One region of the Enterococcus sp. AZ109 genome, then DNA from elsewhere that is predicted to be linked to it. Evidence: a T-box and tRNA genes for the amino acid it is inferred to sense, from the RefSeq annotation. Region 1 holds a T-box; the other holds one or more tRNA genes.

Region 1 (4,594 bases):
ACCTGCAGAATCACTTCGATTTCATTTTCCACCAAAGCTTCTTCATCATGAGTTGGCCAAGGGACATAACTGATTGTTTCATCGTGTCCTAGAATCTGCCATAACTCTTCCCCAATATGCGGTGCAAATGGTGCCAGCAGCTGAACGAAGCCTTCCATATATTCATAAGTTAGAGCATCCACTTTATAAGCTTCATTAACAAAAACCATCAATTGTGAAATTGCGGTATTGAAATGCAGGTTCTCAATATCCTCCGTCACTTTTTTAACGGTTTGATGATAAACCTTCGTTAGGCTGCCATCATTGATTTTGGTAATATGATCCCGCATTTTCCCTTGATCGTCCACAAGTAAACGCCATACACGATCCAAGAATTTGCGGCTGCCTTCTAAGCCGTTTTCGCTCCAAGGAATCGCAGCATCCAATGGTCCCATAAACATTTCGTATACCCGCAAGGTATCGGCGCCGAATTTTTGAATTACGTCATCTGGATTCACGACATTTTTCAGTGATTTACTCATTTTCGCTGGTGATTCTTCCAGTTCTTCGCCAGTTTCCACGTTGAACCAGCCACCATCGCGCTTTTCAACTAAGTTGGTAGGTACTAATGCGCCACGTTCATCACGGAAGCTTTGTCCAAGAATCATGCCTTGGTTGTATAATTTTTGGAATGGTTCCTTGGTTGGCACCACACCGATATCGTACAAGAATTTATGCCAGAAACGAGCATACAACAAGTGCAAGACCGCATGCTCTGCCCCGCCAATGTAGAGATCTACCGGCATCCAGTTTTCCAATTTTTCAAAATCAGCCAACGTTTCTTTGTTGTGTGGGTCGATAAAACGCAAGAAATACCATGAGCTGCCTGCCCATTGTGGCATGGTGTTGGTTTCCCGACGACCTTTCATCCCGGTTACAGGATCAACGACATTTACCCACTCTTCGATGTTCGCCAAAGGAGACTCACCAGTACCACTTGGTTGGATGTTGTCGGTTTTCGGCAAGATCAATGGCAATTCATAATCTGGTACTAAGCCAGTGGTGCCATCTTCCCAGTGAATCACCGGAATTGGTTCGCCCCAATAACGTTGACGAGAGAACAACCAGTCTCTTAGACGATAGCTGGTTTCCTTTTTGCCGCAGCCGTTTTCTTCCAGCCACACCACCATTTTGTCGATCGCTTCTTGTTTGTCCAAGCCATTCAAGAAGTCAGAATTGATATGTTCGCCGTCGCCAGTGTAGGCTTCTTCTTCGATATTGCCGCCAGCTAAAACCGGCACAATTTCCAGGCCAAATGTTTTCGCAAATTCGTAATCTCGTTCATCGTGGGCTGGTACCGCCATAATGGCGCCCGTTCCATAAGAAGACAACACATAGTCAGCAATCCAAATGGGAATTTCTTTGCCATTGACTGGGTTAATCGCAAAAGCACCCGTAAAGACCCCGGTTTTTTCTTTGGCAAGATCGGTCCGGTTCAATTCCGATTTTTTCGCTGCTTCTTCTTTATAAGCATCTACTGCAGCTTTTTGTGCAGCCGTGGTAATTTGGTCCACCAAAGCTAATTCCGGTGCCAATACCGCATAGGTTGCCCCAAACAACGTATCGGGACGTGTAGTGAAGACGGTGAATTCTTCCTCAGAACCCGCCACTTTAAAGGTCACATTGGCCCCAATCGAACGACCGATCCAGTTGCGCTGCATTTCTTTAATGTTTTCTGGCCAATCAACTAAATCCAGATCATCCAGCAAACGGTCCGCATAAGCGGTGATTTTCAACATCCATTGACGCATTGGCTTGCGGACCACATCATAGCCGCCCCGTTCACTTTTGCCGTCAATGACTTCTTCATTAGAAATGACCGTGCCTAATTCCGGTACCCAGTTCACTGGTACTTCTGCTTCATAAGCCAAGTCTTTTTCATACAATTGCTCAAAAATCCATTGAGTCCATTTGTAGTATTCTGGATCAGTGGTGTTGATTTCCCGATTCCAGTCATAGCTGAAGCCTAGGGAATTAATTTGACGCTTGAAGGTTTCGATATTTTTCTTGGTAAATTCCGCCGGATCATTCCCGGTATCCAGAGCATATTGCTCCGCTGGCAAACCAAAGGCATCCCAACCCATTGGGTGCAGCACGTTGAAGCCTTGCGCCCGTTTCGTGCGGGAAATAATATCAGTTGCCGTATAACCTTCCGGATGTCCTACGTGAAGCCCTTGCCCAGACGGATACGGGAACATATCTAAGGCATAAAAATTAGGACTCTCTGGATCATCATGGGTATTAAACACATTATGCTTGGCCCAATATTTTTGCCATTTCTTTTCAATCTCTTTATGACTGTAACTCACTGTCGTTCCTCCTAATATAAATTAATCAAAAAAATCCTATAGAAGACGTGCTTCTATAGGACGTTAAAAACGTGGTACCACCTATCTTTATCCGGCACAGGCCAGACCTCAAAGAGATAACGGTTCTCACCGGATCGCTGCGATCATACTCAAAGGTAAGTTCAAAGTTCGACATATACACTCCCAGCAACCGTGTACTCTCTAAAAATGCCCAAGCTCCTACTACTCCTTGTCAACGTATCAGTATTCAAGTAGTTTCATCTTAGCAGATTCCCTAGATAAATTCAATTTAATTCCTTTTTAAGAATCGGAAAAATCAATTGAGCCATTTGTCCCCCGTGGTATAATTAATGGCGTTTAGTATAGAAAGGAAATCTTATGAAAAATAAACCCTATTACCATTTAGCCGGCAGCTTCACTTTGCTGCTGTTTGCCGCACTTTGTTACATTGTGCGCTTTTATCCAACGACCTTGCAAGGCTTTGATACAGCCATCATCAACACAGTCCATCGCTTAGCACCATCAATGGACAATTTTTTCCTATGGATTACCAAATTTGCCGATCCCTTGACGATCGTCATTTTAGCTGTAGTTTTCTTAGGCCTGTTTTGGTTCAACAAAGAAAAACCCACCGCTGTCTGGCTGGCGGCCAACTTAGTGATTATCAGCGGCGTCGTCAATCAATTACTGAAATTATTCTTTCAACGGGAACGGCCAACGATATTGACACATATGGTGACCGAACACAGCTACAGTTTCCCCAGCGGTCACTCGGTTACAAGTATGATCCTATACGGAACCTTGATTTTTGCCGCTGGTGTGATTATCAGCAATAAAACGATCCAATATGTGATCCAAGTTTTATTGGGCTTGCTGATTTTCGGTATCGGCCTAAGCCGAATTTACGTGGGGGTCCATTTTCCGACAGACGTTCTCGGCGGTTTTTTGTTAGGTATCAGCTGGCTGTTGTTCACCTATCCTTACTACCGCCACCAAAAATTTGTTTATGACATGAAAATGATTGGGAGGAAATAGTGATGTTTGCGTATACTGATGACCCTACCAAACGCTATCATTCATGGAATTATGCCTTACGTCAAGAATTCGGTGGAAAAATTTTCAAAGTTCCCGTAGACGGCGGCTTTGATTGTCCGAATCGTGATGGTACGGCAGCTCATGGTGGCTGTACTTTTTGCAGTGTCTCTGGTTCTGGCGATATGATGGTGGCCCCAAATGATCCGTTGCCTCAGCAATTTCAAAAAGAAATCGACATGATGCATCTCAAATGGCCCAATGTTGACCAATACATTGTCTATTTTCAAAACTTCACTAATACCCATGCACCCGTGGAAGTGATTCGCGAACGTTTTGAGCAAGTGGTCAATTTACCGGGAGTCGTCGGACTATCTGTAGGAACAAGACCTGATTGTCTGCCCCCCGATGTCGTCGATTATCTTGCCGAACTTAACCAGCGGATGTACTTGTGGGTTGAGCTAGGTTTGCAAACCACCTACGAAGAAACCAGCAATGCTATTAATCGGGCTCATGATTACGATACTTATACCGATGCTGTTGCTCGCCTGCGGAAACACAGCATCAACGTCTGTACGCATTTAATCAACGGCCTGCCTGGCGAGTCGCTGGAGATGATGCGGGAAAACGTGCGTCGAACCATTTTAGATTCCGACATTCAAGGGATTAAGTTACACCTGCTTCATCTGATGCGCAATACCAAAATGCTAAGAGATTATGCCGAAGGTCGGCTACAGCTAATGACTCTTGAGGATTATGTCAACGTGATTTGCGATCAGCTGGAAATGATCCCGCCGGAAATTATTATCCATCGTCTAACCGGTGATGCTCCTTGGGATGCCTTAGTCGGACCCATGTGGAGTCTCAAAAAATGGGAAGTCCTGAACGCCATCGATCAGGAAATGCTGCGTCGGGATTCCTACCAAGGGAAATTTGACGTTAGACAGGAGAAGAACCATGCTGCAAACAGCCTTACATTATAGCCACACACTTTTAAAAGAAATCATCCAGCCAGGCGATCAAGTGATCGACGCCACCATGGGCAACGGCAACGACACCCTTTTCCTATCAGAATTAGTAGGTCCAAAAGGCAAAGTCTATGCCTTTGATATCCAAGAGCAGGCTTTGACCAACACCAAAGAAAAACTGGGAGACACTGCTCCTCAAGCCGACCTCTTTTTAGCCGGCCACGAAACGATTGAAACCAACGTCCC
Region 2 (4,594 bases), 300 kb from region 1:
CAGCAAACTTTCCGATTCACGCGATCATAAGACAATCCTTCATAAACTAGATGGCCAAAAACTTTCCCCCGAAAGCCCATCCCGATTACTGGAAAGTTGATCAAGAAATGACGGTTCTTCTCCATTTCTAAAATCAAACGAATCAACTCATTTCCCAGTAATGTCACCTTGATTAAATGCATCGGATGAGGCAAGGAGGTATGCAGTTGATCTTGGTTAACAATCCCGGCAGGAATATCTTCTAAAAATAGCCCAGAATTCAAAATAGCTACATCTGTGCCTGCTTTCTCTTTGACTGCATGCAGTGCATATTCAATCATCGGATGTTCAGCATGTATATCAGCACTCATACTAAACGGCATGTCGGCAACGGTCTTTTCTGCTAATAAACGATGCCCTTCGGTTAAGTAGTCGTCAATTTCTACTTGATCCTCAGGTAGTTCTAGCATTTTCTCCGTCGCATAGGTATGAGCAGATGTACGAACAATCTGATGATCGTCGTCTACATAGATATGCACTTCCCCTACATAATAGCCGTATTTTCCCGCAGCTGCGATTTGAACTCCTGCAACAACTTCACCCCGTTCAAATAAGTGATGGGTGTGAGAACCTAAAATAATATCGATCTCTGGATGAGCCCGAGCTATATGACGATCGGCACTGATTCCTAAATGACTCATTAGAACCAATACGTCCACCTGCGGACGCAAACGAGCGATTAAATCAGGTATAATATCCTCCACTTGTCGGATATCCCAGCCATTGGGATTGTAGGTCAATGGAAAAGGTGCAGTAAAAGCCATTAAGCCGACTTTGGTGCCATTTTTAGTGGTAATAATTTTAGAAGCCTGTGACCACTCCGGTGTCTGTAACGTTTGCTTGTCAAATAAATTATCTAGCAGCACGTCAAAGTTTGCCTGATCATATAAATGGTTCAGGTCGTCTTTAGAGTTTCCAACACCTTCATTGTTACCGATTGTTGCCGCATCGTAATGAATTTGATTCATTAGATGCACATTTGCTTGTCCGTTAGTTGCTTCAGTTAAGGGATGCCAGCGATCGACAAAATCTCCGAGATCCACGGTGATTACCTCTTGACCCGGCTGTTGATCTTCTTGCTGACGAGTATGTAAAAAACGGCGGATCTTAGGCCAATTTTCCAAATGGGAATGCAGATCGTTGGTATGTAAAAGAATAATTTTTTCCATATTTTCGCTTCTCTCTGACCGGTTTTTGTTGGTTCTATAGTACCATAATCCTAGTATATTTAATGGATTGGAGGCATTAATCAACATGAAATTTGATACTTCTTTAGGTCCGCTGTGGTTAGATGCAAACGAACACGCATTGACTACTGTTTCTTACACGGAACTCTCTGAATCGCCAACAGCCAACTCCGCTATCTTGAAGCAAGCAAAAGACGAAATCCTAGCCTTCTTGGCTGGTGATTTAACAAACTTTACGGTTCCCTATGAATTTACTTACGGAACCTCTTTTCAACGGGAAGTTTGGCAGACCCTAGTTGAGATTCCCTATGGTGAAACCTGTTGCTATCAAGAAGTGGCTGCCAAAATTGGACGTTCGCAAGCTGTGCGGGCAATCGGTCAAGCCAATCGACGCAATCCCTTGCCGATCATCATTCCTTGCCACCGTGTGATTGGAAAAAGCGGGAAATTGACAGGCTACACAGGATCAAGTTCTGAAGGATTAGCCATTAAGCAGCAGCTTTTAACCATTGAACAGAGATAGAAAAAAGCTCCGAATCTCACAAAAAGATTCAGAGCTTTTTTATGCGGCCGAGAAGACTCGAACTTCCACGGTATTGCTACCACTAGCGCCTGAAGCTAGCGCGTCTGCCAATTCCGCCACGACCGCATGAATCTAGAGTAAAACAAAGAGCGAAATTTTGCAATGATTTTTTCCTTACCAGTACCGATAAAACTGCTTATTCATTGATATATTCATCTTGCGAAAACTCTGTATCCTCATAGTCACCTTCGTCTTTGCCATAAAAACGATTGTAACGTTGTTTGAATTTTCGGAATAAAAAGACGCCAAAGGCTTTAATGATGGCATAAATCGGCACACCGAAAACCAGTCCGAATAGACCGAACAAATTACCCATCACTAATAAAACAAGTACGATCGTTACTGGGTGAACCCGCAATTGTTCACCTAATACTTTTGGTTCAATTACATTGCCATTTAACACTTGTTCCACAATCCAGACAACGATCAATGCCAACAGCATTTGGAAAGATTCCAGTAAGGCGATAACGGCGCACGGAACAAAAGCAATAAATGGTCCAATATAAGGGACAAATGACGTGATTGTTACCAAGACTGCTAGCGGCATCGCATACGGCATGCCGATAATTAGAAAACCGACAAAGACAATCGCGCCATTGGCTAGTGCAACGATAAATTGCCCTTTCAAATAATTTCCCACTTGAATATCCAAAATTCCTCCTAGCTCATTGGCATCCTCACGAAATTTCGGCGGCATCAACTTTAAGAAATAGTGTTTGAACTTTCTTACATCTTTTAATAGGAAGAAAGCAATGATTGGCGCCGTCAGCATAATCACAAAAAAACCGCTGATAGTAGAAAAGATGTTTCCTACAAAATACTGAATATCCCCAAATGATTCCGACAAGGTGACAATTACCTGCGCTACAACATCTTCTAAAGAACCAAAAATATCTTGAACCGGTTCTTCAAACATTGTGCCAGCTACAAAATTTTGGACAGTTGCTTCAAAGTTAGCTAGGTGTTGCGGAAAATCATTGATTAAGCTAGCCGTTTGACTGTAGAGCTTGGGTACCGCCCAGACACCAAAGGTTGCGATTAGTAAGATTAGTATCAAACCAATGCCGATAATCGTATAAATGCGTTTTATGCCTTTTTTCTCAAAGTAACTCACGATCGGTTCCAATAAGTAATAAAAAATTAGTGCCAACAAAACGGGGGCAAAAATCGTCCCTAAAATAATACCTAGTGGTTCAAAGATAAAGCGTACCAAATAAAAAATAAAAATCAGAGCTCCTAACAACACCCCAGCAATTAAAGTGAAAATTAGGTTGCGGCCGCCGATAAATTCAATCCAGCGGGTATTTTTTGTCGAAGGTCGTTCCATTTCATCAAATCCTTTTTCTTTTATTGTAACGAAACAATGACCATCCCACAAAAAAAAGGCCTGTAACTAGGCCTTAACTGCTGGAGCTTTCATCGGCTTTTACCCGATCGATGGCAATCACTAACGAAATGATCAGATGCTCATAAGTCTCATCCAAAACGGCGACTTCATACGTATCGCCCCAAGAAACCCAGCGTTTATTAATATCGGCAATTCTTCGTCCATTTTTTTCAACCATAAAATCCATATCCCACCAATTGCCTTCGACACTCACGCCCTCAGCCTCGATGGAGTAACGTGCTTTCAAGAAGGTTAACTGCTTGGATATCTCAATCATCTCTTGGCCGTCAATTTCTACAAAGAACTTTGGCAACAAACTAATCGTCTTTTTGGTAATTTTGCTGATCACTTGTCCTTGCTCATCTTCAACCCGGAAGGTTTTCGGCAGTTGCATAAAACTGCCTTCGACAGAATATCGAGGGTTTTCATATTCATCCGTTACGGTGAATTTTTCACCAATGCTGAATACTTTTTGTTTGATGTACAGCTTTCTCATTTGCCGCCTCCTGTCCGAGAATTATCACTCATATCACCAGTATTGATTACTGGTTGGGTCCCTTTATCGGTAATAATAGAAACTAGTAAATTATTAATTAATTGGACTTTACGGTCATCAGTAAATTGGATATCTTGTCCATCCTCAATTTGTTCCAAGGCCATCTGAGTCATCGTGACTGCGCCTTCGACGATTGTTTGACGGGCTGAAAGGATCGCACGGGCTTGTTGCCTTTGCAACATGGCATTGGCAATTTCGGTTGCGTAAGCTAAATGGTTCAAGCGTGTCTCGATAACCTCTACCCCGGCAATGGCTAAGCGCTCTTGTAGTTCTTTTGCCATTTCTTCAGAAACTTTGGTCGTATTGCCTCGCAACGTTAAATCGTCCTCGTTAAAGGTATCGTAAGGATACTGAGAAGCAATGTGTCGTACAGCAGTCTCACTTTGAATCTCCACGAAGTCCAAGTAATAGTCCACATCAAATAGTGCTCGTGCTGTGTCCACAACTTTGTAAACGACCACAGCCGAAATTTCAATCGGATTTCCATCCGAATCATTCACCTTCAACAACGAACTGTTAAAGTTGCGGACCTTCATGGATATTTTGATTTTTTGGGTCAGTGGCATCGTAACAAACAAGCCGTTTTCTTTAATTGTACCCACGTATTTCCCGAAAAATAGAACTGCTTTGGCTTGATTGGGACTAACAATCGTTAATGAACTGATGAATAAAAAGGAAATCCCCCACAAAATTACTGCTAATACAATCAGTCCAATACTGTCATTGGCACTTCCTAATAATACAAACCAAATGCCTGCAATAATCATTAGAACCAAGATAAGCAAAGCTAAATATCCATTGACGTAAAATGCTTTTTTCTCTTTCACTAGTGACACCTCCAA

The links. The T-box of region 1 lies ahead of leuS (leucine--tRNA ligase). A T-box ahead of a tRNA ligase gene usually reads a tRNA of that ligase, here a tRNA-Leu.
Region 2: it encodes a tRNA-Leu, which carries the amino acid that the T-box ahead of leuS (leucine--tRNA ligase) is inferred to sense. The anticodon was not compared.

What each region holds. Positions count from the first base shown of each region.
Region 1 covers NZ_JBIOSF010000001.1:2,335,044-2,339,637, reverse strand. The annotation lists gene leuS (leucine--tRNA ligase) at 1-2,348, opposite strand, end outside; T-box leader at 2,402-2,593, opposite strand; gene IGI42_RS11295 (phosphatase PAP2 family protein) at 2,727-3,383, shown strand; gene IGI42_RS11290 (TIGR01212 family radical SAM protein) at 3,386-4,363, shown strand; gene IGI42_RS11285 (class I SAM-dependent methyltransferase) at 4,338-4,594, shown strand, end outside.
Region 2 covers NZ_JBIOSF010000001.1:2,630,095-2,634,688, reverse strand. The annotation lists gene IGI42_RS12875 (bifunctional metallophosphatase/5'-nucleotidase) at 1-1,208, opposite strand, end outside; gene IGI42_RS12870 (methylated-DNA--[protein]-cysteine S-methyltransferase) at 1,294-1,749, shown strand; tRNA gene IGI42_RS12865 (tRNA-Leu) at 1,792-1,875, opposite strand; gene IGI42_RS12860 (AI-2E family transporter) at 1,946-3,136, opposite strand; gene IGI42_RS12855 (LURP-one-related/scramblase family protein) at 3,210-3,692, opposite strand; gene IGI42_RS12850 (SPFH domain-containing protein) at 3,689-4,579, opposite strand.